2 regions of the Herbiconiux sp. A18JL235 genome follow, and region 1 is predicted to be linked to the other one. Evidence: riboswitches for the same ligand, from Rfam matches in the RefSeq annotation. Region 1 holds a riboswitch; the other holds the start of a gene.

Region 1 (15,451 bases):
GTCGCGCACGGCTTCGATGGCGGTGGTGAGCTCCTCCCCGAGCGCCTCGGCGAGAAGGGTCGTCGGTGAGGTGGCGTGGCGGTAGAAGGTGTCGCGGGTGACGCCGGCGGCGCGGCAGAGCTCGGCGACGGCGATATCGCCGACGGGGTGCTCGGCGGCGAGCTCGTAGACCGCCCGTCGCAGCTGCCGCTGCGTGCGTTCGTACCGCGGATCCATCCGCTCAGGGTAGATCACCGGTCGTCGGAAGCCGAGCATCCGCTCTGGTTATCTGACATGTGTCAGATAAAGGCGTAGAGTCGGAAAGGATGCGGCGCCAGAGCGGGCGACGCGGAAAGGCAGTCATGGCTCGATTCGATTCCACGGTCGCGGTCGTCACCGGAGGCGTCTCCGGCATCGGCGCCGCCATCACCCGGCGCCTCGTCGACGAGGGTGCGAAGGTGTTCGTCGCCGACATCAACCACGAGGCCATCGATGCCGCCCCCGTCACCTTCGGTGAGAACGTCGCGGGGCTGCGCACTGACATCACCGACGAGTCGGCGATGGAGGCTCTCTTCGCGGCAGCGGTCGAGCGCTTCGGCACGGTCGACGCCGTATTCAACGTGGCAGGCGGCTCGCGGCCCGGGCGCGTCGTCGACATGGATCTCGCCACCTGGGACTTCAACATCCGGCTCAACCTCTACGGGGCGTTCCTCGGCACGAAGCTCGGGGCGAAGCAGTTCCTCGCCGAGGGCAAGACCGGGTCGATCGTGAACGTCGCCTCGCTCAACTCGCAGGTGCCCATGCACTTCGGCTCGGGTTACGCGACCGCGAAGGCCGGCGTCGTCATCTTCAGCCGCAACGCGGCGCTCGAGCTGGCGGGCGACGGCATCCGGGTGAACGCCGTGTCGCCCGGGCTCGTCTCCACCCCGCTCACGGGCGGGCTCACCGCGATGCCCGGCGTCACCGAGGCGTTCCTCGAGCGCATCCCGCAGGGCCGACCGGCCGAGCCGGAGGAGATCGCCTCGGTCGCCCTCTTCCTCGCCTCCTCCGACGCTGCGTACGTCAACGGCGAGAACATCGTCGTCGACGGCGCCTGGAACACCTCCGGCTATCCGGACCTGCGTCCCTTCCTCGGCTGACCAGGCGGTGAGGGCTCCTCGGCCCCTATGCTGAGAGCACACCCAGCCGACGAGGAGCCCGCACATGGAGAACAACCAGCTCGAGCGCCGCACGATCCTTGCCGGAGCCGCCTGGTCGGCCCCCGTGGTCGCGCTGGCCGTCGCGGCGCCGTGGGCGAGCGCGTCGGGCGAACCCGTGGTTCGCGCGCAGTACTTCGCCGGAGACGCCGTGTCGACCCAGATGGCGACCCAGCTCACCACACCGGCGACGCCGCTGTTCGCCTCGGGCGTGCTGACGCTCTACGTGCAGGCCGGGGCCGACGGCCTCGACGCCGAGCTCACCTTCGCCGTGACGCGCACCGACTCCGACCCGGGTGCGGCACCGCGCCTGCTCCTCAGCGGGTTCACGGCCGTGGGGCGGGGTCCGCTCCCCACATTCTTCATGAACCTCCCCGACGGCTCGGGCGCGCTGGTCAGCCGGGCGAATCTGGTCGCCGATCCCGGCGAGCTCGTGCAGGTCGAGTTCGGCTACTCGTACGAGGCCACCGACGCCGCCTCGTTCGCCGCGCTGCCCACCTGGCAGATCGCCTCGACCGTGCCCTTCCTCGCCGACGTCACCACGCCCATCACCGCCACCACCCCGCTCACCCCGGGATTCGCGATCGCTTGACGCACCTGCCGCCCGACGACGATCGTCACCGGTCGCCGGTGTGGCCCGCTGCGGTGAGCGGTGAGGCAGGGACGGTGGAGGTGGAGCGGTCGGCGAGGCGGAGCGCTGTGGAACGGGTGGCTCGGGTGACCGCGGAGACGAGGCCGCGCCTCTCGCGGGCAGTGGCGCGAGGGCCGTCGGGGGAGTGGCCGTCGGGGGAGTCGAGAAGAGCGAGGGTGAGTTCCGCGCCGAACTGGTCGCCCGCTCCGACGAGGGCGTCGGCGGCGAGCTTCCCCACGTCGTAGGCGGCCACGTCGGTGCGCTCCCGGCCCTGATAGACGGATGCGCCTGCGGCTCCCCGGGTGACGATCACCGCGGTCGCGGGGTGGGCCGCCGCCCACGCGGAGGCCGCGGCGTGGGCCCCGCCCGGAAGGTCTTCGTCGCTCAGCACCGCGACGTCGAACAGCGGCAGAAGGTCGGGGGCCTCCACGAACCCTCGCTCGTGAACCGCCCGGCCGCCGTGCGCATCCGTCGTGGGGTCGAGTTCGCGCAGGTACCCCTGCAGCAGCACGAGACGGAGGGCGTTGTCGGGGAGCGCCGCGGTGTAGGCGGCGACGATCGAGGGCTGGGGGTCGGGCAGCAGCGGGGTGAACAGCAGGGCCCGAGCGCGCTCGAGCGCCCGCACCACGGAGGGCCCCGGAAGCCCGAGAGCGGCGGCGTCGGCCTCGCGCACCGACTGGGTGCGGCGGCTGCCGGTGAGGTCGTTCACGTAGACCAGAGTGCCGGTGTGACTTTCGGGTTCGAGCATCCGGAGCCCGGCGCCGAGGGCTGAGAAGTCGGGCCCGTGCGGGGCGGCGACCATGGGCGCGACCCCGCCGTCGAGCAGCACCGGGGCCATGAACACGGCCGGCGAGCCCGGCATGCGCCTGGTGCCGGAGGCCGTGACGATCTCGTCGACGCAGACGTGTCCTGCGATCACCACGCTCTCGTCTGCAGCCACCCCACGAGCCTAGGGCGTGTCTCTCGACCCGGGCACGTCCTTGCCGCCCCCCAGGGGCGGGAGACACGCCCTAGGCGAACGAACGACTCCCCCCGCTGCGAGCAGCCGGGGGGAGTCGTTCGTGGGAGTGACGTGGGTCACATGGCGGGCATCAGCACCGAGTCGATGAGGTACACGGTGGCGTTGGCGGTCTTGACGCCACCGCAGATGACGTTGGTCGAGCCGTTCACGGTGAGCGCGTCGCCCGAGCCGGCCACGGTGACCTCGCCGCCCTCGACGGTCTTGTGGGTGCCGACGATCTCAGAGGGCGAGAGCTGACCGGGGATGACGTGGTAGGTCAGCACCTTGGTGAGCGTCGCTGCTCCCTCGGGGGTCTTCAGCGAGTCGACGGTCGCCGCGTCGAGCTTGGCGAAGGCGTCGTCGACCGGCGCGAAGACGGTGAACTCGCCGCCGTTCAGGGTGTCGACGAGGTTGACGTCGGGGTTCAGCTGGCCGGAGACCGCAGCGGTGAGGGTCTTCAGCAGCGGGTTGTTCGAGGCGGCCACGGCCACCGGGTCGGCCGACATGCCCTCGACCGAGCCTGCGCCGTCGGGAACCTGCTCGGCGTAGGCCGCGCAACCGGGGCCGACGAGGTCTGCTGCCGGGTCCATCGCCTCGGCGGTGGGGCTCGCCATGGGGGTCTCCATGGGGCTCGAGGTCGCCGAACTCTCCGACGAGCCCGAGGTGGTGGTGTCCGACCCGCCCGAACAGCCGGCGAGGCCGAAGGACGCTGCTGCCGCGATGGCGAGGACGGTGAGTGTGTGACGCTTGGTGATTCGCATGCTGAGGACTCCTTCTGGGGGAGAAGCCGACCGGAGGGAACAGGTGAGTGCCGCGGTCGGTTTCCGTTGCTTTGGAGGGGTTTCGGCGTGCTCGTGCGATCGGTTTGGAAATTCTTTCCGCATCCCGATCGCGCAATCCGTTCCTGCGGCCCGCACCGAACCCCTCCCTGACAAACGCCCGAACCGACTAGCGAGAAAGAGCAGGCCTGTCATGCTGGAACTCGTGGAGTGGGATCGAGAGCCTGTTGTAGCCGACCCGCCGAGTCTGGAGTCGCTGCTCGGCCGGGTCGCCGTGGGCGACCAGCAGGCCTTCTCCGAGCTCTACGACCGCACCGCCCCGCGGGTGCTGGGCCTCGTGCAGCGCGTGCTCGTCGATCACGCCCAGTCGGAAGAGGTCACGCAGGAGATCTTCCTCGAGGTCTGGAAGTCGGCGGCACGCTTCGAACAGGCCAAGGGCAGCGCTGTGTCATGGATGCTGACGATGGCTCACCGCAGGGCCGTCGACCGGGTGCGAGCCTCCCAGTCCGGTCACGACCGCGACGAGCGCATCGGTCTCCGCGACCGCGAGCCCGACTACGACCAGGTGAGCGAGACCGTCGAGATCCGCATCGAGCACGAGCGGGTGAAGCGGGCGATGGCTCATCTCACCGCCTTCCAGCGCGAGGCCATCTCGCTTGCCTACTACGGTGGCTTCACGCACACGGAGATCTCGGGCATGCTGGCGATACCGCTCGGCACGGTCAAGACGAGACTCCGCGACGGCATGATCAGACTTCGAGACGAGTTGGGGGTGACCACGTGACAGGAACTCGGGACGACGATGACGCCCGCCTGCTGAGCGGCGCCTACTCGCTCGACGCTCTGAGCAGAGCCGAGGCCGACGCGTTCGACAGCGAGGCGACGGGCTCGCCCGCGCTGCGCGACGAAGCGGATGCCTTGCGCGAGACCTCCGCACTGCTCGGGCTCGCCGTCGCGCCGGTGCAGCCGTCGCCGCGTCTGAAGCTCGACCTCATGGCCAAGATCGCCGAGACGCCGCAGGAGTCTCCGGTCACCCCGGGGGCAGCGGATGCTCATGGTGCACCCGCCGTTCAGGATGCTCCACCCGCTTCGGCGTCGAAGCCGGACGAGGATGCGGTGGTCACCGTCGCCGCGCCCACGGAGGTCACGGTCGCCGTGGCCGGGCCGGCGGAGCTGCGCGCCCGCCGACGGTGGTTCACCGGCCCGGTCGGCATCGTCGTGGGCGCTGCCGCCGCCGCGGCCCTGTTCGTGGGTGGTCTCGCCGGCGGAGCGCTGATGAACTCGGGAACCGGCGGCGCTCCCGTCGCCGACTCCTCGGCAACGGCCCTCGCCGAGATCACCGCAGCACCCGACAGCCAGCGCGCGAGCGTGCCGCTCGACGGCGGCGGCGCCGCGACCCTCGTCTGGTCGGGAGAGCTCGGCCGCTCGGCGGTGCTCGTCGACGGACTGGGCGGTCTTCCCGACGGCAAGGTCTACGAGGCCTGGTACATCGCCGCAGACGGCCCGAAACCCGCCGGCACCTTCACCCCGTCGTCTTCGGGGACCACCTGGCACGTTCTCGACGGCGCGATGCACGCGGGAGACTCCGTCGGCGTCACCATCGAACCGGCCGGCGGCTCGGCGACCCCCACCACCGACCCCGTGATCGTGCTCCCCTCCGCCTGACGGCTCGCGGCGGTGCCGCCCGCACGACGCGGCGTCGATCCGCTCGACCCGGTGTCGGAGGTCATGTGTACGCTGTTCACATGACGGATGACGCCACCGCCACCAGCCTCTCCAGCGCCGACTTCCCGCACTGGAAGCGCAACGTCGCGCTCTTCCTGAGCGGCCAGACCATCTCGCTGTTCGGCTCCATGGTGGTGCAGTACGCCGTCATGTGGTGGGTGACCTTCGAGACGCAGTCGGGTCTCGCCATCGCGCTCTACGCGGTGGCGGCCTTCCTGCCGCAGGGCATCGTGTCGATCTTCGGCGGCGTGCTGGCCGATCGCATGAACCGCAAGGTCCTCGTCATGGCGGCCGACGGCACCATCGCCGCGGTCACCCTGGCGCTGGCGTTCTTCATGCTGAACGGCTTCAGCGACCTGTGGATCATCCTGCTCGCCGTCGCCGTGCGCTCCGTCGGTGCCGGAGTGCAGACACCGGCGGTGCAGGCGATGATCCCGCAGATCGCGCCGCCCGACCAGCTCATGCGCGTGAACGGCTTCTTCCAGACCGTGCAGTCGGCGATGGCGCTGCTCGCCCCAGCCGCCGCAGGCGCTGTCTACGGCCTCTTCGGCATCGTGCCGGTGTTCTTCATCGACGTCGTCACCGCGGTTGTCGGCATCGGGTTCCTGGTGTTCGTCTCGGTGCCGACCCTCGCCACGCTCGCCGAGAAGACCACCAGCTACCGCGACGACCTGGTCGAGGGCGCCCGCTACATCTGGAACCACCGCATCGTGAGGTGGCTCCTCGTGGTGTTCGCCGTCGTCTTCCTGCTCACCGTCGCCCCCTCGTTCATCACCCCGCTCATGGTCGCCCGCACCTTCGGCACCGAGGTGTGGATGGTCACGGTGCTCGAGATCGCGTTCAGCGTGGGCATGATCCTCGGTGGCGTGCTGGTGTCGACGGTGCTCGCCAAGCGCAGCCGCATCGGCCTCATCCTCACCGCCACCTTCGGCTTCGCCGTCTGCACCGTCGCGCTCGGTCTCAGCCCGAACCTCTGGGTGTTCTACGCCTTCATGTTCCTGTTCGGGCTCGGGGTGCCGCTGTTCTCGGCCCCCTTCATGACCCTCGTGCAGGAGACGGTCGACCCCGACAAGCACGGCCGGGTGTTCAGCTACGTCGGCATCGTGATGGCGCTGGCCACCCCCATCGGCATGACCGTCTTCGGTCCGCTCGCCGACGTCATCAGCGTGCAGCTCCTGCTCGTGCTCGGCGGTGTCGCCACCGTCGTGGTGATCGTGGTGGCCATCCTCGTGCCCTCGGGCAGGGCCGCAATCGCCGCCGCGAACGCCACGCAGCGCGAAGAGCGCGACGAGGGCGGGCAGCCCGACGAGGGCGGGCAGCGCGACGAGCCCGAGCCCAGCGCTCCAAGCCGCCTCTAGAGCCCCCTCGCGCCCCGCGGGCCGGTGCCATCCGGGGGTGCGCTTTCGACGCCGAGGCGTTTACTGGGGGCATGACCTCCCTCTGGCTCGACGGTCGCACCGCGGCACCCTCCACCCCGTTCGTCGACGGCGCCGTCTACGACGACGTGATCGTGGGCGCAGGCCTCACGGGCCTCACCACGGCTGTCATGCTCGCGCGAGCCGGTCGGCGGGTGGTGGTGCTCGAAGCGCTCGGCATAGGGGCGCTCGCCACCGGCAACACCACGGGCAAGGTGTCTCTCCTGCAGGGCTCGCGCCTCTCGACGATCCGCTCCCACCACTCCCGGCGGCTGCTGCGTGCGTACGTCGAGAGCAACCGCGACGGGCAGGAATGGCTGCTCGGCTTCGCCGACGAGTCCGGGGTGCCGTACGAGCAACGCACCGCCTACAGCTACTCCCAGCACGACGGCGGCGCATCGGCAGTCGACGACGAGTACCGGGCCGCGCGTCAGGCCGGCCTCGACGTGTCGCTGGTGTCGGGCCGCGACCTCGAGACCACCTTCCCCTTCGCCTTCGGTGTCGCTCTCCCCGGCCAGGCCCAGCTCGACGCCATGGACGTGCTCGAGGCCCTCGTGCGCGAGTTCCTCGCCCTCGGCGGTGTGCTCCACACCGGCGCCAGGGTCACCTCCGTGCGGGCGAGCAAGCCGGTGCGGGTGACCACACCTCTCGGAGCCGTCTTCGGTCGCACCGCAGTGCTCGCCACGGCGACGCCGATCCTCGACCGCGGTCTCTACTTCGCCAAGACGACGGGTCTGCGGTCGTACGCGCTGGCCTTCGAGCTTCCGGATGCGCGGCCCGCCGACCTGGTCGACGGCATGTTCCTGTCGGTCGGGGACTCAGCCGAATCCGGTTCCCGCTCGTTGCGCACGGCGACCCGGGCAACTGACGGTCAGGAACTGCTCGTGGTGGGTGGCAACGGGCACACGGTCGGCCGACCCGGCGCGAAGTCGGAGGCCGAGCGGCTCGACCAGCTGCGGGCCTGGACGGGGCTGTTCTTCCCCGGTGCCGTCGAGACCAACGCCTGGTCGGCGCAGGACTACGAGTCGCACAACCTCATCCCGTTCGTCGGCGCACTGCCGCGTGGTCGCGGCCGCGTCTACCTCGCCACGGGCTACGCCAAGTGGGGCCTCACCAACGGGGTGGCCGCGGCACTGCGTTTGCGCTCCGAGATCCTCGGCGAACCGCGGCGCGAACGCGCGCACTGGCACCGGGTGCTGGGCACCCGGGTGACGCGGCCCGCCGACCTCGGGAAGGGCGCTGTCGCGGGCGCAGAGGTGGGCGCCGAGGCCGTCGCTGGGTGGTGGCAGGCGGAGACCCGCGTGGTTCCGGTGCCGCGGCCCGCGGAGGGAGCGGGCGTGGTGGCGAGGTCGAAGGGGCGCCCGGTGGGCGTGTCGACGGTCGGCGGCACCACCTGCGCCGTGAGCGCCGTGTGCCCTCACCTCGGCGGCGTGCTGGAGTGGAACGACGCCGAGCGATCATGGGACTGCCCGCTGCACGCCTCGCGCTTCACCGCATCCGGAACCCGCATCGAGGGCCCCGCGCTGAGCGACCTCGAGCAGCTACCCCGCACGCCCGCCGAGCGGAGGGCGGCCCGGCGGACGGCCCGGACTCGCCCCTGATGGGCGCACCCGGTCTAGTCGCGCCGGTCGACCTCGACGGTGGGCTCGGCGAGCCCGCCGACAGGGAGGGCCGGCTCGACGGCCGAGGTGATGACGGCGCGACTGCGCCTCGACCAGTCACGGATGCCGATGAGCACCAGCACGAAGAAGATGCCGTACACGAGGCCGGAGAAGTAGAGCCCTGACGAGATGGCGAGCGGCACACCGACGAGGTCGACCGCGAGCCAGACGAACCAGAACTCGACGAGGCGCCGGGCCTGCGCCACCATGGCGAGCACGGAGCCGACGAAGATCCAGGCGTCGGCGAGAGCCAGCCAGAGCGGCGCACCGGGGTAGAACGACGAACCGGTCGCGTGCAGCAGCAACCCGATCAGCACGGTGCCCACGATCATCGCCATGGCGAGCAGCAGTCGCGTGCGCCACGTCGCCCAGCTCACGGTGATGGTGCCGACGCGCGCCTTGCTGCGCTGCCAGGTGGCCCAGCCCCAGCTCGCGGCCACGATGATGATCACCTGGCGCCCGGCGTTGCCGACGAGGTGCACGTTGAGGCTCGCGATGAGCAGCAGCACCGAGCCGACGATCTGCACGGGCCACGAGACGACAAGGCGCCGCAGCGCGAGCACCACGGTGGCCAGCGCCAGGATGTTGCCGAGGAAGTCGGACCAGTACACCTGGATGCCGAACACGCTGAACTGCTGGTTCAGCCAGTCGAACATCTGCATGCGGCACACACTATCCGCTCGCCGGGTGTCAGCCGTCGCCGTCCGCCCTCGGCGAACCGGGGTGGACGGCGACCCGTGGTCTACTCCTCGTAGCCGAAGTTGTCGTGCAGAACCTCTTCGTCGTCGTCGAACACGGGGTCGACCTTCTCCTCGTCGGTGACCTCGGGGTCGTCGTCGATGTCGTCGATGTCGTCGAGGTCGACGTCTTCGAGCTCCGACTCCGAGAGCGAGAACTCGTCGCTCTCGTCGGGCTCCTCGATGCGGTTCTCCAGATCGGACATGCGTGTTCCTCCGCTCAGGCGGCGGCTCTCCGGCCGCCGCGGTCTCTCCCTCCCCACAGTATGCGGACTGCGCCTCGAGCGGATGCACGCGCACGACCTCTCGAGCGGGCACCGTGTGCCGCGCCGATCGCATCCGAGGGGGCGGATGCGCGCCACCCGCCGGGTGCACCCGTCACCGCGCATCCAGCAGCGCTCGATAGCATGCCGCTATGACTGTCGCGGGCCAGGACTCCCTGATCCGGCGCATCGCGGGCGGGGCCGTGCGCGGCGCTCGCGATGGCGCCGTGCTCAGCTGGAAGGGCATCCCGTTCGCCGCCCCGCCCGTCGGCGAACGCCGCTTCCGCCGCCCGCAGCCGGCCCCGCCGTGGCCGGAACTGCGCGATGCCACCCGCTTCGGGCCGATGGCACCCCAGCGCGTGCTCAAGTCGATGGAGGTCGACCCCTCGGTGCCGATCGAGGAGGACTGCCTGACGGTGAACGTGTGGGCGCCGGAGGGACCTCCGCCCGAGGGGCGCGAGGGCCGCCCGGTGATGGTGTGGATCCATGGCGGCGGCTACTTCCAGGGCTCCACGGCCCAGCGCTACTACGACGGCAGCCGGCTGGCCGAGCGCGGCGACGTCGTCGTGGTGTCGATCAACTACCGCCTGGGCGTTCTCGGCTTCGTCGACTTCACGGGTCTCGGCGGGTCGGCCGCCGCATCCGGCTTCGCTCACGGCTTCGATTCGAATGTCGGCCTCCGCGACCAGATCGCCGGGCTCGAGTGGGTGCGCGAGAACATCGCCGCCTTCGGGGGAGACCCGGGCGACGTCACGCTGTTCGGGGAGTCGGCGGGAGGGGCTTGCGTCATCGCGCTCATGACCTCGCCGCCGGCCGAAGGGCTATTCCATCGGGCCATCGCGCAGAGTGCGCCCGTGACCTCGGTGTACGGGCGCGAGCGCGCCGCGCGGGTGGCTGAGCGGTTCCTCTCGATCGTGGGGATCGAGCCCGGTCAGGCGTGGCGGCTGCGCGACCTCGACCCGTTCGACCTGGTCGACGCGGGGGCCGAGCTCATCCACGAGGTCTCGGCGAGCGTGCCCGGCACCCTCGCGCTCGCGCCGGTGTGGGGAGACGAGGTGCTGCCCGAGGCTCCGCTCACCGCGTTCCGCGAGGGCAGGGCGGCGCGCATCCCGCTCATCATCGGCACCAACCACGATGAGTCGTCGTTCTTCAAGCTGATGCGCTCACCGCTCCTGCCCATCACGCCCGAGGCGGTGGAGCAGATGTTCGCCGAGATCGCGAACGACAACCCCGCGTTCAGCGGTGTGGGGGAGCGGATCACCGGTGCGTACCCCGCCTACCCCAGGCGGCGGGCGCCTGCCGAGGTGTCGCGCGACGCCGGGTTCCGCATGCCGTCCATCTGGCTCGCCGAGGCGCACAGCGCCGTCGCCCCCACCTGGATGTACCGCTTCGACCACGCGACGCCCCTGCTGAAGGTCACCGGCATCGGGGCGACGCATGCCGCCGAGCTCGCCTACGTCTTCCGCTCCTTCGCGCCGCGCGGCAAGGACATCGTGTTCGCGCTCGGCGGCCGCGCCGAGGCGCTCGCGATCTCGGAACGCATGCAGGGCCGCTGGGTCGCCTTCGCCCACGGCCTCGACCCGGATGCGCCCCACGCCCCGAACCCCGACGGCACGGTGGTCTCGTGGCCGCGTTACGACACCGACGACCGGCTGACGCTCATCATCGACCGCGACGACACCGTCGTCGGCGACCCCGACTCCGGTATTCGCGAGGCCTGGGGCCCCGAGGTGCTCGCGTTCCGCTGAGCTCGCCGGGCGTCAGCACTCCACGACGCTGACCGGCACGGTGGCGGCGAGGCCGCCGAGGGCGGTCTCCTTGTAGCGGGAGTCCATGTCGCGGCCGGTCTGGCGCATGGTCTCGATGACCGCGTCGAGGCTCACCCGGTGCGAGCCGTCGCCGCGGAGCGCCATGCGGGCCGCGTTGATCGCCTTGCCCGCCGAGATGGCGTTGCGCTCGATGCACGGAATCTGCACGAGCCCGCCGATGGGGTCGCAGGTGAGCCCGAGCGAGTGCTCCATGGCGATCTCGGCGGCGTTCTCCACCTGACGCGGCGTGCCGCCGAGCACCTCGGCGAGCCCCGCCGCCGCCATCGACGCCGCTGAGCCGACCTCGCCCTGGCAACCCATCTCCGCACCCGAGATGGAGGCGCGCTCCTTGAACAGCGACCCCACGGCCGCTGCCGCGAGCAGGAACCGCACGGTCGCGTCGTCGCGATCGGCCCGCCCCGCCGGGGTGTAGCCGAGGGCGTAGGAGAGCACGGCGGGAATGATGCCGGCCGCCCCGTTGGTGGGCGCGGTGACCACCCGTCCGCCCGAGGCGTTCTCCTCGTTCACGGCGATGGCGACGAGGTTCGCCCAGTCCTCGGCGAACTCGGGAGCCCGGTCGGGGTCTTCCGCCGCCAGCCTCTCGAGCCACCCCTTGGCCCTCCGCGGCACCTGCAGCACCCCCGGCAGCACACCGTCGCGCCCCATTCCGCTTCGCGCGCACTCCTCCATCACCTCGCGCAGGGCGAGCAGCCGTTCCCGCACGGCACCCTCGTCGTCGCCACCGCGCTCCCGTCTCGAAGCGCATCATGGCGGCGCTCACCGACCCCACCGCCTCCGCGCGCTCCACGAGCTCCGCACCCGACGAGAACCCCGCCGCGACCTCGCGCCCCGTGGCGGAGGTTGCCGCGACCTCGCGTTCCGTGGCTGCCTCCTCACCGTCGGCGAATGCGGGCACGAACGCTGCCGTCGACGCGGGTGCCGCCGGCACCTCGTCGCCCGGCACGATTGCCGTCGCGGATGCTCGTGCCGCCGGCACCGCGTCGCCCACCACGAACCCGCCGCCGACGGAGTAGTACCGCCGCTCCAGCACCACCTCACCCCCGACCCGCGCCGCGAAGCACATCCCGTTCGGATGCCTCTCCAGCATCATCCGCGGCCAGAGCTCGATGTCGTCCTCGCGCATCCGCACCGCCCTCCCGCCGTCCGCGTCCGCGGCCCGAGCTCGGGCCGCATCCGGCGCACTCTGCGCCGCCGCGGCCGCCGTCGTCACCGGTCGCACCGCCGCATCCGCTGCCGTCTGGGCCGCCGCTCCCTCGCGCAGCTCGCGCCCCACGCGCACCACGCCCTCGTCGCGCAGGCGCTCCTCGGCGGCTTCCTTCTCCTCGGCCGTGATGAGCTCGGGCCGCCACCCCTCGAGCCCGAGTAGCACCGCAGGGAAGGTGCCGTGCCCACGCCCGGTCGCGGCGAGCGAGCCGTAGAGCGTCACCCCCAGGCCACCGATCTCGTCGAGCGACGGCACCATCCCGAGTGCGGCGAGCTCCTCCACGAACAGGCAGGCCGCGCGCATCGGCCCCACCGTGTGCGAACTCGACGGCCCGATTCCGATGCTGAACAACTCGAAGGCGCTGACTGTCATGGGAGCCCTCCCGAATCCCGGCCCTGGGCCGATCGAGGCGCGACCGCACCGTTGCGGTCGCGAGCTCCCCCTCTGTCATGAGTGCCTGAGAGTTTCACCCTCTTGTGGAGGGCTTTCCCCGTCGGCGAGTTCTGTGGAGAACTGCTTTCCAGAGCGGCCGAGCCCGGGCGGTACGGGAACCTGAGAGATTGACGGGGAGAATTGCTCCTTCGGTGCCGGCTGCGCGAGTGGCGCATCCGGCTCTCCCGCCAGGGCATGGGGGCCGAGAGTGTTCAGTTGTGGTCTGCGCCGCCCACTCTACGCCGTTCGGCGCGCCTGCCGCCGGGTCGCGACGGGTCGCGACGGGCCGCCGGGCCTCGGGCTCGTGATAGGACTTGTGCATGATCGCCGAGCAGTTCGTCACGCCGTTCTGGCTCGACCTCGCGGCCACCGGCCTCGGCAGCGTGCAGGGCGCCATGTTCGCCGCCCAGTTCAAAGACCGCCGACTCGACCTGCTGGGTGTGGGCCTCATCGGGATGGTCGCCGGCTTCGGCGGCGGTGTCATCCGCGATCTCCTGCTCAACCAGGTGCCCGCGGCGCTCGAGTCGAACTGGTACATCCCGGTCGCCATCGCCGCGGCCCTCGTCGGCATGCTCCTCGAGCGCCTGTTCAATCGTCTCAACGTCGTCATCACCGTGCTCGACGCCTTGAGCCTCGGCCTCTTCTGCGCCATCGGCACGAGCAAGGCGCTCGCGGTGGGCCTCCCTGTGGTGCCCGCCGTCTTCGTCGGCATCGTCGCGGCGGTCGGCGGCGGCATGCTGCGCGACATCCTGCTGGGCATGCCGATCGGCGTCATGCACGTCGGTTCGCTCTATGCGGTCGCGGCGGGCGCCGGCGCTCTCTTCCTGGTGGCCGCCACCGCATCCGGTTCCGACATCACCGTGGCCGGGGTCGGCTGTGTCATCGTCACCACCCTCATCCGTCTGCTCGCCGTGCGATTCGGCTGGAGCCTGCCCGAGCAGCGCACCCTCAGCACCTTGCGGCGACTGCGCCGTCAGCGCTCCGGGCGCACCGGCCCTACCGAGATCTGAACGTTCGGCGGCCGCCGGTCGTTGACAGAGGGTGAGGCCGATGGTCGCCCTCGGATGCGCACCGGGCCGGTGCAGCACGTGCTGACCCGGCTCACAGAGAGGGCATCGGATGCTCATAGCGGGCTCAAGAAATCCGTCTCTACCGTCGTATCCATCGCCATCGCCGATGTGACCGCCTACCGCCACCACTGACAGGACAGCAGATGACCCCCCGACAGAAGAACCTCGCACTCGCCGCCATGACCGGCCTGTCGATCTCCGTCGCCCTCGCCGGCTGCGCCACCGACACCAGCACCTCCGCCGAGGCCGGCACGGCGCCGTCGAGCACCGCCGACGCGCCTTCCACCGCGGCGAGCACGCCGTCGTCGACCCCGTCGACCGGCAGCGACTCGGCGGGCGCCGGCTCCAGCACCTACGCCGACGGCACCTACGAGGCCACCGGCGGGTACACCTCGCCGAACGGGCAGGAGGAGGTCGACGTCTCGGTCACCCTCGAGGGCGACGTCATCACAGCGGTGACCGTCACCCCCGAGGCGACGAACCCGAACTCGGTGAACTACCAGACCCAGTTCGCCGACGGCATCGCCGCGGTCGTGGTGGGCAAGGACATCGACGAGATCGAGGTCTCGCGGGTCGCCGGCTCCAGCCTCACCAGCGGCGGGTTCAACAAGGCCATCGAGACCATCAAGTCGGAGGCGGCGGCCTGACCGGCGCGGGGAGAACGATCATGAACGCGTCGGCATATCCTGACGCCACGAACGCGGTCACCCTCGTCGCCCGGGCGCCTGAGCGCTTCGACTTCGAGGCGATCGGCACCTCGTGGCAGATCGAGACGCCCGCCGGATCGCCTCTCCCCGAGCCGCTCCGACGGGCCGTCGCCGAGCGCATCGAGCGCTTCGACGCGGCATACTCGCGGTTCCGCGCCGGCTCCCTCCTCGCCTCGCTCGCCCGGGCGCCCGGCTCCGTCGAGTTCCCCGAAGACTCGCTCGCGCTGTTCGACCTCTACGACCGGCTCGTCAGGGCCACCTCAGGTGCTGTCGACCCGTTGATCGGTCGATCCCTCGAACTGCTGGGCTACGACGCCGCCTACAGCCTCACCCCGTCGCAGCCCACCCCCCTCGAGCAGCGGGTTCAGGATGAACGGGGCCGCGCATCCTGGTTCACCGACATCGATCGAGACGGCCGGGTCGTGTCGAGCACGCGCCCCGTCGTCATCGACGTGGGGGCTGCGGGCAAGGGGTACCTGGTCGACCTCGTCTCGGCGCTGCTGGTCGAGCACGGCCTGACGGAGTTCGTCGTCGACGCCAGCGGCGACCTGCGACATCAGGGGCCGGCCGACGCGACCCCTGTGCGGATCGGCCTCGAGCATCCGCTGCAGCCCGGAAAGGCGATCGGCGTCGCCACCCTCGCCAACGCCTCGCTGTGCGCCTCGGCGAGCAACCGGCGGGCGTGGGGTGACGGGCACCACCACATCCTCGACGCCCGCACCGGCAGCCCGGCCCGAGAGGTCATCGCGACCTGGGTGGTCGCCGCCGACACGGCGCTCGCCGACGGTCTCGCCACCGCACTTTTCTTCACGGGTGCGCACGA
Region 2 (15,451 bases), 2.1 Mb from region 1:
AGTCGAGGATCTTGCCGCCACCGGTCTCGTTGGTGTTGGTGGGGATCAGGGGGTTCTGCGGCTCGGAGCCGTTCGCCGTGATGACCGCTGCGCTGTCGCCGGACGAGCTGTCGGTGCTGCCGCTGGCGCAACCGGACAGGGCGAGCGCACTCGCGGCGATCAGCGCGATCGCGCCGATGCCATACCGTCTCATTTTCAATTTTCCTCCTGTGCAGAATGGGTTGGCCGCAGGACCCTTCGTGAGGGGCGAGACCTAAGGAAGTACCCTAAGTGGGGGGCACCCCCGCTGCAAACCACGGGGAAAAAAGTTACAGACTAGAAACTAATTCTTGGGATTCTTTGTGCCGATCCCACAGATGACGTGAGAATCTGGCGTCTTACGCAAGAAAGTGGAGCGATGTCCCGAGCCCTCGACTGGACCGCACTCCGGCGCCGCCGGCTGGGCACCGAGATCGCCATCGTGCTCGCCGTCTCGCTCGGCGCATCCGCCGTCTACTCGGTGGTGAGCCTCGTGGCCAAACTCACCAAGGGCACCGCCCTGGCCGACCAATCGACGACCCTGAACGGGGCGCTCAGCGACCGGCAGTGGCTCGATGTGACCTACCAGTTGCTCGCCATCGCCTTCGACCTCGCCCCGGTCGCCCTCGCCCTGTACCTGCTCGCCATCTCGGGAGCGAATCCGTTCCGGCGTGTCGGCCTCGACTTCCGGCAGCCGCTGCGCGACCTCGGGCGCGGCTGGCTGCTGGTGCTCGTCGTCGGCGTGCCCGGCATCGTGCTCTACGCGGTGTGGCGGCTGCTCGGCCAGAGTGCCGCGGTGATCGCCTCGCCCCTCGACGCCCACTGGTACACCATCCCCATCCTGGTGCTCTCTGCCCTCCGGGCGGCCCTGCAGGAGGAGGTGATCGTCGTCGGTTACCTCTTCACCCGGCTCAGGCAGCTCGGCTGGCAGAAGTGGTGGATCATCCTCGCCGCGGCGGCACTGCGCGGCAGCTACCACCTCTACCAGGGGCCGGGTCCGTTCGTCGGCAACTTCCTGATGGGCGTGATCTTCGGCTGGTGCTACTGGCGCTGGGGCCGGGTGATGCCGCTCGTCGTCGCCCACTGGATCATGGACATCGTCTCGTTCGTGGGCTTCCCCGTGGCTGTCGCCTGGTTCCCCGACCTGTTCGGCTGACTCGCGGCTCAGGCCGCTCGACGGCCCCTCGGCGAACTGCCCGATTCCCGGCCGCGCGATCGACGTCCCGACCCGCCTCCGCCCGATCCGCGGTTCGCGAACACGAATGCGGCGATGCCGAGCACGAGCAGCAGCCCGCCCCCGATGAACCCGATCACCATCGCGACGTTGAGCTCGTCGTCGTCGCCCGCCGCCGGCGTGCTGGGCGGGTCGGTGAACAGCGGCTCGCTCGTGACAGGCGTGGCGGGCGGAGCCACCTCGATGGCGACGAGGGCCGTCGCGGTGCCGGTGAACGACGACGAGATGGTGCACACCATGTTCGACGTGCCGACGGGGAAGGCCTGACCCGACTCGACGGGGGTGCCCACGATCGTGCAGCCGTCGAGGGTGAGCCCGGCCGGGGTGACGGGCTCGATGGCGACGGTGGCCGTGCCCGAAGCATCCGCCTCGGCCTGGAGGGTGGCGGGGAGGATGCTCGAACCGGTGAAGTCGGCACCCACGATGCGCGCACCGGTGAAGTCGGCCCCGGTGAGATCGGCACCGGTGAACACGGCTCCCTGCACGTCGCCGTCGACGAACGACGCGCCGGTGAGGTTCGCCCCCCGGAAGTCGGCCTCCCCGAACCGGGTGCCGCTCAGGTCGACACCGGCGCACTGCGCCCCGCCGCCTCCCCCGTCGGTCGTCGGCAGCACGACGCACGCGCCGTCGTCGAACAGCGGATCGGCGACGACGGCCGCAGGAGCGGCCTCCGCAGCACGGGCGGGCACCGCCGCGCCCGCTCCCGCGAGCGCCATCGTCGCCCCGAAGCCCGCCACCAGCCCCGTCAGGAGCAGAGAACGGATGCGGGCGACCGGCTCGACAGGCATGGTGCGACCCTACCAGCGGGGTCCACGGGGTTCTCCGTGCCGCAGACCCCTTGACCGGAGGGCCGGGTCATCCCTACTCGAAAGCCTCCGGCGGTGGGCAGGCGCAGACCAGGTTGCGGTCTCCGTAGGCTTGGTCGATGCGCCGCACCGGCGGCCAGTACTTGCCGCGCACGAGCGACTTCACGGGATACACCGCCCGTTCGCGGTCGTACGGGTGGCTCCACTCGCCCTCCACCACCGAGCGGGCGGTGTGGGGGGCGTTCCGCAGCGGGTTGTCGTCGGCGGGCCACACCCCCGCGGCGACGGCGTCGATCTCGGCCTTGATGCCGATCATCGCGTCGATGAAGCGGTCGATCTCGGCGAGGTCTTCGCTCTCGGTGGGCTCCACCATGAGCGTTCCCGCCACCGGGAAGCTCATGGTCGGCGCGTGGAAGCCGTAGTCGACGAGCCGTTTGGCGACGTCGTCGACGCTCACCCCCGTGCTCTGCGTGATGCCGCGCAGGTCGAGGATGCACTCGTGGGCCACGAGACCGTTCTCGCCGGTGTAGAGCACCGGGTAGTGGGGCGCGAGCCGGGCGGCGACGTAGTTCGCGGCCAGCACCGCCGACGCGGTGGCCTCGGCGAGCCCCTCGAGGCCCATCATGCGCACGTAGGCCCAACTGATGGGAAGGATGCTCGGGCTCCCGTACGGCGCGGCCGAGACGGCGCCCCCTCCGTGCACGACGCTCGAGCCGTCGACCATCAGGTGCTCGGCCTCCTGGGCGAAGATATGCCCCGGGAGGAATGGAGCCAGGTGCGCTTTCGCCGCCACCGGCCCGACTCCGGGGCCGCCGCCGCCGTGCGGGATGCAGAAGGTCTTGTGCAGGTTGAGGTGCGAGACGTCGCCGCCGAAGTCGCCGAATCGGGCGAAGCCCAGGAGCGCGTTGAGGTTGGCGCCGTCGACGTAGACCTGCCCGCCCGCCTCGTGCACGCGCGCGCAGATCTCGACGACGTCGTGCTCGTACACCCCGTGGGTGGACGGGTAGGTGATCATGAGGGCGGCGAGCTGCTCGGCGTGGGCCTCGATCTTCGCGCGCAGGTCGTCGAGGTCGACGTTGCCGAGCTCGTCGCAGGCCACCACGACCACCCGCATGCCCGCGAGCACCGCCGATGCCGCGTTGGTGCCGTGGGCGCTCGACGGGATGAGGCACACGGCGCGTTCGAGGTCGCCGCGTGAGCGGTGGTAGCCGCGGATGGCGAGGAGTCCCGCCAGCTCGCCCTGGCTGCCGGCGTTCGGCTGCAACGACACCGAGTCGTACCCCGTCACGTCGGCGAGCCACCGCTCGAGCTGGGCGATGAGTTCGAGGTAGCCCTGCGCATCCGTCTTCGGGGCGAACGGATGCACGCCCGCGAACTCCCGCCACGTCACGGCCTCCATCTCGGAGGCGGCGTTGAGCTTCATGGTGCACGAACCGAGCGGGATCATGCCGCGGTCGAGCGCGTAGTCGGCGTCGGCCAGCCGCTTGAGGTAGCGCATCATCGCCGTCTCGGAGCGGTGGCTGGAGAACACCTCGTGCCCGAGGAAGGCGCTCGTGCGCTCGAGGCCCGCCGGGAGCGACGGCGCGGTCTCGTCTCCCGCGTCACCCGTGGTGACGTCGAAGACCCGCAGTAGCTCGAGCAGCTCGGGGTCGCCCGTGGTCTCGTCGACCGAGACGGCGACCGTGTCGTCGTCGACGAAGCGCAGCAGGATGCCCCGGGAGTGCGCGTGCTGCACGAGACGCGCCGCACGCTCGGGCACCGACACCTCGAGCGTGTCGAAGAACTCGGTGTGCCGCAGACGGTGACCGGAGGCCACGAGCCGCGAGCCCAGGGTGCGGGCGGCGCGGTTGACCTCGCGCGCGATCGCGGTGAGCCCCTCCGGCCCGTGATAGACCGCGTACATCGCGGCCATCACGGCGAGAAGCACCTGGGCGGTGCAGATGTTCGACGTCGCCTTCTCGCGCCTGATGTGCTGCTCGCGCGCCTGGAGGCTGAGCCGGTAGGCCGGATGCCCGTCGGCGTCGACGCTCACCCCCACCAATCGGCCGGGGAGCTGCCGCTCGAGTCCGGCGCGTACCGCCAGGTAGCCGGCGTGCGGGCCGCCGAAACCCATCGGCACGCCGAAGCGCTGACTGGTGCCGACCACGACGTCCGCGCCGAGTTCCCCGGGCGGCGTCAGCAGCGTCAGCGCGAGCAGGTCGGCGGCCACGACGGCGATGCCGCCCTGCGCCTTCACGGCGGCGATGACGGCCGAAGGGTCGGCGACCCGGCCCGAGGCGCCCGGGTACTGCACGAACACGCCGAAGGCGTCGCCGAGAGCCGCTGGGGCCCCCGCGACCTCCGACGCCTCCGCATGAAGCGGCAGCACGTCGATCTCGATGCCGACGGCCTCGGCCCGCGAGCGGAACAGCGAGATCGTCTGCGGGAAGGCGTCGGCGTCGACGACGAAGCGGTTCGATGCCGACTTGCCGGCGCGGCGCGCCAGCAGCATCGCCTCGACGGCGGCTGTCGACTCGTCGAGCATCGAGGCGTTCGCGGTCGCCATGCCGGTGAGGTCGGTGACCATGGTCTGGAAGGTGATGAGCGCCTCGAGGCGCCCCTGCGAGATCTCCGGCTGGTACGGCGTGTAGGCGGTGTACCAGCTCGGGTTCTCGAGCACGTTGCGGGTGATGACCGCGGGCGTGATGGTGTCGTAGTAGCCGAGCCCGAGGTACGAGGTGGCGACCGTGTTGCGCGCGGCGAGGGCGCGGAGCTCCGCCACGGCCTCCCGCTCGGTGGCGGCCGGGGGCACCAGCGAGTCGTGCAGGGTGCGGTCGAAGGCGATCGAGCCGGGTACGGCGGCGGCCATCAGCTCGGCGAGGCTGCCGTAGCCCACGGTCTCCAGCATGTGGGATCGCGCAGCAGCATCAGTTCCGATGTGGCGGCGGGCGAAGACGTCGGTCATCGGTGCGGTCACTCCCCCGTCAGAGCCGCGTACTCGGCTGCCGAGAGCAGGGCGGGGAGCTCGGTGAACTCCACCTTGAGCAGCCAGCCGGCGCCGAACGGGTCGTCGTTCACGAGCTCGGGGCTGTCTTCGACGGCGGAGTTCTTCTCCACGACGGTGCCGTCGACGGGCGCGAACAGCTCGCCGACCGACTTCGTCGACTCGATCTCGCCCACCACCGAACCGCCCGCGACCTCGGTTCCGGCGTCGGGCAGGTCGAGGTAGACGATGTCGCCCAGCTGGGCCGCGGCATAGGCGGTGATTCCGATCGTGGCGACGGAGCCGTCGACCTTCACCCACTCGTGCTCGGCGGTGTAGCGCAGTTCTTCGTGGTCGGCCATGTCAGTCCTTCTTCCGGCGGTAGAACGGGTGGGGTGCGGTGCGGTAGGCGAGGCGCTTGCCCCGGATGTCGACGCTCAGCTCGGCGTCCGGTGCGGCGAATGCGGGCGCCACGTAGGCGAGGGCGATCGGATGCCCGAGGGTCGGTGAGAGTGCGCCGCTCGTCACGACGCCCACCGCCTCGGTGGAGTCGTCGGAGGCGAAGACCTCGTAGCCGGCGCGAGCCGCTCGCTTGCCCTCGGCCACCAGCGCGACCAGCACGGGCGCACCGTCGGGAGCGCCGGCGAGGAGCGCCTCGCGGCCGACGAAGTCGCTCTTGCCGAGGTCTGCCACCCGACCGAGGCCCGCCTGCTCGGGCAGCGTCTCGAGCGAGAGCTCGTGGCCGTAGAGCGGCATCCCCGCCTCGAGGCGCAGGGTGTCGCGGCTGGCGAGACCGGCGGGCACGAGGCCGAGCGGCTCGCCCGCGGCGAGCAGGGCGTTCCAGAGCGCGGGCGCGGCGGCACGGTCGAGGTACAGCTCGAACCCGTCCTCCCCCGTGTAGCCGGTGCGCGCCACGAGGAGGTCGACACCGTCGAACGATCCGGGGGTGCTGCGGTAGTACCGCAACCCGTCGAGACCGGCGATCCGGATCCCCGCGGTCTGCTCGAGCACCTGCCGGGAGGCCGGGCCCTGCACCGCGACGAGCGCCGTGGCCGCGCTCTCATCGGCGATCTGCGCGTCGAAGCCCGCCGATCGCTCGCCGAGCGCCTCCGCCACCGGGTCGTGGTTCGAGGCGTTCGCCACCACCAGGAACTCCTCGGCCCCCAGCCGGTAGACCACGACGTCGTCGACGATGCCGCCCGACTCGGCGAGCAGCAACGAGTACTTCGCCTGACCCTCCTCGATCGCCGAGAGCCGGCCCGCCAGCGCGTGGTCGAGCAGGGCGGCGGCCTCCGGCCCTCTCACGCGGAACTCCGCCATGTGCGAGAGGTCGAACAGACCGGCGGCGGTGCGCACCGCGTGGTGCTCGGCGAGGTCGCTGGAGTAACGCACCGGCATCTGCCAGCCGGCGAAGTCGGTGAAGGAGGCGCCGGCGGCGCGATGCGTGTCGAGGAGCGGCGACTCGAGGGCGGGTGCCTCGGGTGTCGCGGGGTCGGTGGAGCCGGTCACGAGTTCTCCGTTCCCGCCGGCGCAGCCGGCGATACGTGGGAGCGCTGATGCGCTACGAGAACTCCCCCTCTGTCATCGTGCCTGAGAGTTTCACCCTCCGGTCGTCGGGAGGGCTTTCACCGTGGGCGAGCCGCCGTCGATGCCGCGGACTGCTTTCCAGAGTGGCCAAGCGATGCGGTACGAGGACCTGAGAGATTATCGGGGAGGATTGCTCCTTCGGTGTCGCCTGAGGCGACTCTCCCGCATCGGGTTGATGGCCGGTCGATGTTCGATTGTGAGCGGATGCGGGGCACCCGCTGCGCCGAGTGTAGCGCGAAGTCACTGCCCGCCGAAGCCGCCGCCCCGGCTGCGCCGCACCACGATGACGATGATGACCGCCAGGGCGCCCGCTGCGGCGACGGCGATCAGCACGATCGCGTACCAGGGAAGGGGGGCGGGTGCTGCGGCGGGGTCGCCGGAGTCGGCACCCGGGTCGGTCGCCGCCGCGGTGCTCGGAGCCGTCGTCGCCACGGAGGAGTCATCGGTGGCCGTGGGGGTGGGCTCGGCCGCCGTGGGGGTCGGCGTCGGGGAGCCGTCGGGTGCTCCCGACCACGGCTCGCCGCAGACCGGCGCCTGAGTGAGCCCGTCGGCGGCGTTCGCCAGCGACTGCGGCTCGTAGTCGAACTCGAACTGACCCGAGGTGGGGTGCCCGTCGGAAGAGACGACCTGCCACAGCACGACGTAGCCGCCGGCGTCGCCCAGCGCGACCGGACTCGTCACCTGGGCGCCGTCGAGGGCGAGGCATCCCGATTCGTAGTGCAGGCCCTCGGGGTCGACGACCTGCAGGGCGAAACCGTCGGTCGACTCCCCCAACGAGAGCAACGGCTCGGAGAAGGCCAGCGTGACCACGCCCGGGTCGTCGGCGATCGACGAGTCGGCTGCCGGGTTCGACGACACGAGGTCGTCGTGCGCCCATGCCGACGCGGCCGGCAGCGCCGCGAGCCCGACCGCGGCGACGGCGGTCGCAGCTAGGAGGACGGCACGGCGGGCGACGGCGATCGGTGAGTTCACGCCTCCACGATACCGAGCACCGTGCGGGCTCACGCCCGCTTGACGCGGTACTGGTTCACCAGGGGGCAGTCGAACGGGTCGGGTGCAGCGAGCCCGACGCGGCTCATGTAGGCGATCACCTGGCGATGGGCCTCGAGCAGCGATGTCTGGGTGTACGGGATGTTGTGGGAGGCGCAGTACTCCTGCACGATCGGGCGCACCCGCATGAGACTCGGGCGGGGCATGCTCGGGAAGAGGTGGTGCTCGACCTGGAGGTCGAGGCCGCCCATGAACGTCGTCATGCCCCAGCCGCCGCGGATGCTGCGCGAGGAGAGCACCTGCTTCGACAGGAAGTCGACGCGCGAGCCCGCCGGGAACACCTTCATGCCGATGTGGTTCGGGGCGAAGGAGGCGCCCATGTAGAGCCCGAAGACCGCGAGCTGAACGCCGATGAAGGCGAAGGCCATGCCGAGCGGGAGGCACCAGAACACGACGCCCAGGTACACCGCGAGTCGCAGACCGATCGACCACAGCTCGACCTGCCTGCCCTCGACCTTGCCGCGGCCGAACAGCGTCTTGAAGGAGAGGTAGTGCAGGTTGATGCCCTCGAGCAGCATGAGGGGGTAGAGCAGCCAGCCCTGGTGGCGGGTGAGGAGCTTCATCGGGCCCCTCGCCCGCGCGGCGTCCTGCTCGACGAACGAGACCGTGTCGCGATCGATGTCGGGGTCTTTGCCGACGGTGTTCGGGTTGCCGTGGTGGCGGGTGTGCTTCGACATCCACCAGGCATAGCTCATGCCGACGAAGGCGGTGGCGAGCGTGCGGCCGGCGCGGTCGTTCGCGCGGTTCGACTCGAACACCTGACGGTGGGAGGCCTCATGGGCGAGGAAGGCGAACTGCGTGAGGATGATGCCGAGCGCGGCGGCGATGAGCAACTGGTACCAGGTGTCGCCGAGCAGGATGAACCCGGTCACGGCACCGCCGAGCGCCGCGACGAGCACGCTGAACATCGTGATGTAGAAGCCCTGGCGCTTGCGCAGCAGACCGAGGTCTTTGACGGTGGAGAGCAGCTCGGCGTAGGCCGCGGTGGGATGCGCACGGCCGGATTTGCGCGGAACGGTGGCACGGGCGACGGACGAAGAGGAGATGCTCAGGGGGGCCTCGCAGAGTCGGATTCGACTTCTCAGCCGCGGTGGTGAGCTGATGCGCTCGTCAGATGCTTCGACCGTACGCGCCGAACCTGCGTGTTGCCCCGGTAGGCGTCGGGGCGTCGCCGATGATGCGCCTCACACGGCGACGAGCCCGCACCCTGTCGCGGGTGCGGGCTCGTCGAGGAGAAGGCGAGATCAGCCGAGGGGCGTGATGTTCTCGGCCTGCAGGCCCTTGCGGCCCTGGGTGACGTCGAACTCGACGCGCTGGTTCTCTTCGAGGTTCTTGTAACCGGATCCGTTGATGCCGGAGTGGTGGGCGAACACGTCTTCGCCGCCGTCGTCGGGGGAGATGAAGCCGAAGCCCTTTTCGGAGTTGAACCACTTCACGGTGCCAGTAGGCATTGATTTTCTCTTTTCGAAATCAGCGGCCCCGCCTGCCGGGACCTACTGTCGCGGTGTACTTTCTTCCGCATTCGAAATACAAGCCAACACAACAACTGTGTCAATCATAGCGGCGCACCGATTCGGAGGCTACTGGTTCGTCTCGGAGAGCCTCCACGCTTTACAATTCAGCGTGCCCTCCTTCTCGCCACTCAGCATCCCGAGCCCGGATCCGGTGTTCCAGCAGTTCAACATCGGGCCGCTCACCATCCACACCTACGCTCTGTGCATCCTCGCCGGCATCATCGTCGCGATGTTCTGGGTGAACGCCCGCCTCACCAAGCGCGGCGGCGAGCCCGGGGTGGTCGTCGACATCGTGCTGTGGGCCGTGCCGCTCGGCATCGTGGGGGCGCGGTTCTACCACGTCTTCACGCACCTCGGCGACTACTTCTACGACGGCGCGAACCTGCTCAACGTCTTCGCCATCTGGGACGGCGGCAACGCCCTCTACGGCTCGCTCATCGGCGGAGCCATCGGCGCCTACATCGGCTGCCGCTTCTCGGGCATCAGGCTGTGGTCGTTCGCCGACGCACTGGCCCCGGCCATGCTCGCCGCGCAGGCCATCGGCCGCATCGGCAACTACATCAACCACGAGCTGTTCGGTCTGCCGACCACGCTCCCCTGGGGTCTCGAGATCGAATCGACCAACGGTAAGTTCCCGGTGGGCCTCGCCGACGGCACCCTGTTCCACCCGCTGTTCCTCTACGAGATCATCTGGAACGTCGTGGGCATCGCGCTGCTGCTCCTCCTCGAGCGCCGCTTCCAGCTGCGCTGGGGCAAGCTGTTCGCGCTCTACCTCGTCTGGTACGGGCTCGGCCGCTCGTGGCTCGAGGCCATCCGCATCGACCCGACGAGCGACGGCTTCCTCGGCATCCCGGCGAACGTGTGGGCGTCGTTCCTCGCCGTCGCGCTCGGCATCGTGCTCTTCATCGTGCAGTCGCGCCGCCACCCCGGCCTCGAGAACTCGGTCTACCGCCCGGGTCGTGGGCCGCGTGTCGTCGAGCCGCGCAAGAAGAAGGGCGCGGCTGCGGAGGCCGACGCGTCGGGCTCCGACTCCGACGTCGCCTCGGAGGATTCAGGCGTGTGGACCGACGAGGAGCTCTCCACCCCGTCGAAGTGACGCCTCAGCGCGCGGTGGCACCCGCATCCGCTTCGTCCTCAGCCCCGACCTGCTCGCGCAGTGCGGGGCTGAGGTGTTCCAGGCGACGGCGGTCGCGGATGGCGACGAAACCGACGCACACCACCCACACCAGCCACGGGAAGGTCGCGAGCATCGCGGTGGCGGCGCCGCCCGCGGCGAAGAACGAGTCGGGAGCCGTGCCGCCGAACATCGTCGGTACCGACAGCAGGTTGAGGCCCGCGACGGCGTAGGCGATGTATCCCGTCCACTTCGGCAGTGCCTCGGAGGCGATGGTGAGGTAGGCGGCGGAGGCCGCGACGAGAGCGTTCAGCGTGCATCCGATCGAACCGAACATGAGAGTGTGGCCCACGGTGAGCGCACGCAACGACGACGCATCCGGGTCGAGCCCCATGGTGTCGAGGGCGGTGCCGCCCTCCATCGCGTCGCCGACGAGGGTCACCGCGATGAACAGCAGGCCCGCACCGTACATGATGTTCGCGACCCACTGCAGGTCGGGCCTGGTGTGGGTGATGAGCTGACGGAAGCCCGAGATGAAGACGATGAGCGCCGCCATAAGGAAGGTGTCGATGAGGATGGTGAAGAGGGTCTGATTGGCCGTGCGGGTCATGAACTCGGTGAGCGCGCGGTCGTCGTCGAGAGCCGGGCGCGCGCCGACGAGCAGCGCCTGCACGAGGAACTCGGCGAAGGTGAGCAGGCCCACGGCGATGGCGGCGATGCCCGTCCAGAGCCGCACGTCGGGGTTGAGTCTGCCGTTCTTCACGACGGTGAGCATGTGCGCGTGCGTGTGCATGTGCAGATGCGTGTGCGTGTTCGTGTTCCCGGTGCTCATCCGACCCCCTTGACGTGCGACGGCGACCTCCAGCGGTGCGCCACGCTCCGACAGTAGCAATGCGTGGGGGTGTCACTCCCCCGGGTAGCTGTGGAACACGCCGTCGGGGTCGAAACGCCGGCGCAGCTGCTGGATGCGCTCCCAGTCCTCGGCACGGAAGGAACCGGGCACTCGCTCGGGACGGTGGCGGATGTCGGCCTCGCTGATGAAGTTCCCGGTCGCGGTCGGCTCGAGGGCCGCTGCCACCTCGTCGAGCCAGGCGCGGTTGCGGGCGTCGTCGGCCGGGTCGTCCCAGATCGTGTAGACGATGAGGCACGTCGTGTCGTGCATGCCGTAGGCGGCCTCGCCCGGGGTGAGGAGGTCAGCTCCCGCGCCGTTCGCCGGGAGTCCTGCGAGCACATAGCTGCGGCCGGAGGGTGCCTTCGCCATGAGGTCGGGCAGGAGTGCCGTCGTCTCGACGAGGTCACCTGAGAACCAGAAGGTGTCGGCGAGGTAGCGGGCGCCCTCGGGGTAGGTGGCGTCGACGGGCACGTGGAGCTGATCGAGGCGCACGTCGAGGAAGGCGGCGTGGTCGAGCGGCTCGACGCCGGTGGCGGGTCCATCACCCAGGGGCGCGAGGGCCCGTCGTGCCTCGTCGTCGTCGGCGGCGAAGACCGTGGCCGCGACGCCCACGACAAGCGGATGCGGGTCGTCGGCACCGAGGCCGCCCGGCCGCTGGGGGCCCGACGTCACGAGGGAGAGCTCGACGTTCGTCGGGAGCAGGGGTGACGCATCCGTGATCCAGGCGGTGACGGCCGCGAGATCGGTGAGCGGGAACGACCAGGTCGAGACGCGGATGGCGCGGGGCAGCGGCTGCAGCTCGAGCTCGAAAGCGGTGACGACGCCGGGGAAGCCCGGGCCGCTGCCGCGGGCGAGCCAGAACAGATCGTCGTTCTCCACGGGCGAGGCGGTCACGGCCTCGCCGTCGGCGGTGACGACCCTGAGACTGCGGATGGAGAAGCAGGCGGGTTTCCAATGCCCCCAGTTCACACCGAGGCCGCCGCCGAGCAGGAAGCCTCCGACGGCAGGGCGCCCGCAGTGCCCGACCGGGAACGCGACGCCGGCCGCGACGAGCTGCGGCGACAGGTCACCGCCTCGCACGCCAGCGCCCACGGTCGCGCGAAGGGCGGGCGCGTCGAGCTCGACGCCGTCGAACGCCTCGAGGTCGACGAGCACGCCATCGCCCCGCACCGTCGACGCCACCCAGCTGTGGCCCCCGGAGCGCACCGCTATGCGCTGCCCGGTGGCGCGGGCGGCACGGACGATCTCGACCACGTCCGCCTCCGTCTGCGGAAAGACGATCGCGTCGGGCAGCGGCAGCGGCTCCCCCGTCGCGGCGGCGACGACGTTGAACACGCCGTCGGTCACGGCCTCTTCGAAGCCTTCGTCGCCTCTCAGAAGGCCCGCGGGCCGCGTCGACCCGTGGGGCCGGCCGTGGGCGTGCCGCCCCGGGCCGTGCTCACCCGAATCGGACTCCGCTGTGCCGTGCTCCCCCGAATCGGACTCCGCTGTGCCGTGCTCACCCATGTCGCTCCTCCTGCACCGAGCGACGCGCCCGCCCTGCGCCCCGAGCGTATGCCGCGCCGGTGCACCCGCGCCTCCCCCAGAACGGGCCGGTCGGGCGGCGGGACGCTATGACGCTACGACTTCGAGCCGGTGAAGACGAGGGCGCCGCCGAGGCCGATCATCATGACGCCGCCGGCGGCTCCGAGGCGCGGGAGGCTGCGGGGGTGGCGGGCGAGGAAGGCGCGGGCCGAGCCGGCGGCGAGCGCCCAGACGCTGTCGCAGGCGAGGGCGATCGTGAAGAAGATCAGGCCTAGTTCGGCGAGCTGGAACGGGATGTTGCCCGCGCCGTAGTCGACGAACTGCGGCAGCACCGCCACGAAGAAGACGATCGTCTTGGGGTTGGTCGCCCCGACGACGAAGCCCTCCCCCACCAGGCGCCACGGCGACGGGCGACGGCGGGGAGCATCCGTCTCGCTGTCGGTGTGGTCGTTGCGGTGACGGATGACCTGCACCCCGAGGTAGACGAGGTAGGCGGCGCCCGCGATCTTCATGATGGTGAACACGACGACCGACTGGGCGACCAGCGTTCCGACACCAAGGGCGACCAGGGCGATGGCGGGGAGCATACCGAGCGCGTTGCCCAGCACGCTCAGGAGGCCGCCGAGACGCCCCAAGGCGAGGGAGCGACCGACGACGAACAGCACGCTCGGGCCGGGGATGAGGATGAGCGCGAGGGCCGCGAGGGCGAACGTGCCGGCGAGGGAGGCGGGTACCATTACGGGCTACCCGCGGTTCTACCGACCGGCTCGGCGCAGCACCGAGCCGGTCACGACGAAGAAGGCGCCGAGGCCCGTCACGAGGGCGCTCACGCCGTAGGCGAGCACGGAGGTCATGAGCGCGGTGCGCAGCGACGCGGCGGTTGACAGCGACATGCTCTGCTTGCGGAGTTCTGCCGCCTCGTCGCTGCCTGGTGCCACCTCGCGCAGGGCTGCGCTGATGTCGGCGAAGGTGCGGCCGCCGGCTCCGCGCTCAGCGTTGCCCTTGATCACGAGCGCCTCCACGTAGGCCGTCGCGGGGCCCTGCACGGGCTTGCCCGCGAATGCGGGTGCGTTCCCCGGCACCTCGATCTTCTCGGCGCGAAGTTGCCGGGTGACGACCGTCCACGCGGTCGCGCCCGCGGCGACGAACACCGCACCGGCGGCCAGGGTGAAACCACCGGCACGGGCGAGGGCGTCGGTGGTGGTCGATGTCGGCATGGAGCATCCTTCCGTGACAGTGCTGCGACTCGGATGCTACCGGAGAACATCCGTGTCAGAGAGCCGCTCGTCCCGATCTGTGGACACGGCCGGGCCTGTGCAGGAGGTCTGCTCAGGCCCCGACTCCGCGCAGCGGCACGAGTCCCCGGTTGCGCCGGATGTCGCGGTAGTTCCACTGCAGTTCGCGCGCCTTGCCCAGCCAGCGCCGAAGCGCCGCCGAATCGATCTGCCCGGGGTCGGTGTAGCGCGCCTCGGCGGCCTGGAAGCTGCCCTCGGGCGTCAGGCCTGGTTCGTCGAAGGCCCGCCCGCTCCAGAACAGCAGCCGCACCGAGGCCTTCAGCCGGTCGTACCCCACCACCGGGTTCCCCTCGAAGAACCACACCGGATGCGCGTGCCACACCTTGCGGTCGGCGTCGGGGAGCTCTCCTTCGATGACTCTGAGCAGCACATCGCAGACGGCCCGAGACTCGTCGTCGAGCCGAGCCTGGTAGCCGAGGATGTCGTCGGGGACGCTGCGCACGAGTCAGCCCCAGATGTCGGAGACGGGCATGGCATTGCTCATCGTCCAACCGTACCCGGGGACGAACGCAGCGGAGCGGAACTCGGTGTAGTTGCCGATGGCCAGCCTCGGCAGTGCGCTGATGTAGTACCCCAGGAGTTGGTCGACTGGCCCTCTCGCCACCGAGCGCGATGGCGCGGCACATCGCGCGGCTCACTCGAACCGCCTGACCTCCTCGATCACGCCGATGATGTTGTCGTTCAGCGCTTCCAGATCCTCCGCCGGAATCCAATACTCGAGGATTGTCTGACCGCCCACCTGATGGACGTCGAAGTCGTCGAGGAAGGCCTTGCGGACGGCGAAGCGAGTCACGTACCCGACTCCGGACGCCGGCACGTTCCACTCGCGAGCGATCCGATCCGCGTAGTCTTCGTTCAGGACGGGATAGAAGATCGGCTGATCCGGGAGACGGGGTGGCCACCGCTTGAATCCCGACTCCCGAACGAGCTCGAACTCTTCCGGACCGGTCGGCCGCCACAACCAGACGACATCCGGCGCCCCCATGATGCTGACCGGCTCCGGCTCAGTTGTTGAAGCGGAACTCGACGACGTCGCCGTCGTGCATGATGTAGTCCTTGCCCTCGATGCGGGCCTTGCCCTTGGCGCGGGCCTCGGCGACGGAGCCGGTCTCGACGAGGTCGTCGAAGGAGATGATCTCGGCCTTGATGAAGCCCTTCTGGAAGTCGGTGTGGATGACACCGGCCGCCTGCGGAGCCGTCCAGCCCTTGCCGATGGTCCAGGCGCGCGACTCCTTGGGCCCGGCCGTGAGGTAGGTCTGGAGGCCGAGCGTGTCGAAGCCGATGCGGGCGAGCTGGTCGAGGCCGCTCTCCTCCTGGCCGGTGGAGGCGAGGAGTTCGGCGGCGTCTTCGGGGTCGAGGTCGATGAGCTCCGACTCGAGCTTGGCGTCGAGGAAGATCGCGGTGGCGGGCGCGACCAGGGCGGCCAGCGCATCCTTGCGGGCAGGATCGGTGAGG

Evidence for each region. Region 1 has a riboswitch for glycine ahead of ABFY20_RS17775 (serine dehydratase beta chain). Riboswitches for the same ligand answer to the same signal wherever they lie in the genome.
Region 2: another riboswitch for glycine. It lies ahead of gcvT (glycine cleavage system aminomethyltransferase GcvT); the one in region 1 lies ahead of ABFY20_RS17775 (serine dehydratase beta chain).

The regions. Positions count from the first base shown of each region.
Region 1 covers NZ_CP162511.1:3,762,101-3,777,551, reverse strand. Annotated here, with positions in the region: gene ABFY20_RS17845 (TetR/AcrR family transcriptional regulator) at 1-216, opposite strand, end outside; gene ABFY20_RS17840 (SDR family NAD(P)-dependent oxidoreductase) at 342-1,118, shown strand; gene ABFY20_RS17835 (hypothetical protein) at 1,183-1,767, shown strand; gene ABFY20_RS17830 (hypothetical protein) at 1,793-2,746, opposite strand; gene ABFY20_RS17825 (fasciclin domain-containing protein) at 2,884-3,567, opposite strand; gene ABFY20_RS17820 (sigma-70 family RNA polymerase sigma factor) at 3,779-4,369, shown strand; gene ABFY20_RS17815 (anti-sigma factor) at 4,366-5,250, shown strand; gene ABFY20_RS17810 (MFS transporter) at 5,331-6,668, shown strand; gene ABFY20_RS17805 (FAD-dependent oxidoreductase) at 6,740-8,326, shown strand; gene ABFY20_RS17800 (nicotinamide riboside transporter PnuC) at 8,341-9,048, opposite strand; gene ABFY20_RS17795 (hypothetical protein) at 9,129-9,329, opposite strand; gene ABFY20_RS17790 (carboxylesterase/lipase family protein) at 9,539-11,134, shown strand; partial or broken gene ABFY20_RS17785 (L-serine ammonia-lyase) at 11,147-11,917, opposite strand; gene ABFY20_RS17780 (hypothetical protein) at 11,962-12,228, shown strand; partial or broken gene ABFY20_RS17775 (serine dehydratase beta chain) at 12,255-12,791, opposite strand; glycine riboswitch at 12,854-12,953, opposite strand; gene ABFY20_RS17770 (trimeric intracellular cation channel family protein) at 13,172-13,861, shown strand; gene ABFY20_RS17765 (hypothetical protein) at 14,065-14,568, shown strand; gene ABFY20_RS17760 (FAD:protein FMN transferase) at 14,589-15,451, shown strand, end outside.
Region 2 covers NZ_CP162511.1:1,635,989-1,651,439, reverse strand. Annotated here, with positions in the region: gene ABFY20_RS07640 (ABC transporter substrate-binding protein) at 1-193, opposite strand, end outside; gene ABFY20_RS07635 (CPBP family intramembrane glutamic endopeptidase) at 398-1,174, shown strand; gene ABFY20_RS07630 (pentapeptide repeat-containing protein) at 1,183-2,040, opposite strand; gene gcvP (aminomethyl-transferring glycine dehydrogenase) at 2,114-5,002, opposite strand; gene gcvH (glycine cleavage system protein GcvH) at 5,011-5,382, opposite strand; gene gcvT (glycine cleavage system aminomethyltransferase GcvT) at 5,384-6,529, opposite strand; glycine riboswitch at 6,592-6,694, opposite strand; glycine riboswitch at 6,695-6,782, opposite strand; gene ABFY20_RS07610 (copper resistance protein CopC) at 6,848-7,579, opposite strand; gene ABFY20_RS07605 (fatty acid desaturase) at 7,609-8,565, opposite strand; gene ABFY20_RS07600 (cold-shock protein) at 8,902-9,108, opposite strand; gene lgt (prolipoprotein diacylglyceryl transferase) at 9,281-10,267, shown strand; gene ABFY20_RS07590 (hypothetical protein) at 10,272-11,117, opposite strand; gene ABFY20_RS07585 (FAD-binding oxidoreductase) at 11,190-12,683, opposite strand; gene ABFY20_RS07580 (LysE family translocator) at 12,797-13,438, opposite strand; gene ABFY20_RS07575 (aromatic ring-opening dioxygenase LigA) at 13,457-13,918, opposite strand; gene ABFY20_RS07570 (hypothetical protein) at 14,031-14,438, opposite strand; gene ABFY20_RS07565 (hypothetical protein) at 14,442-14,600, opposite strand; gene ABFY20_RS07560 (hypothetical protein) at 14,631-14,981, opposite strand; gene ychF (redox-regulated ATPase YchF) at 15,001-15,451, opposite strand, start outside.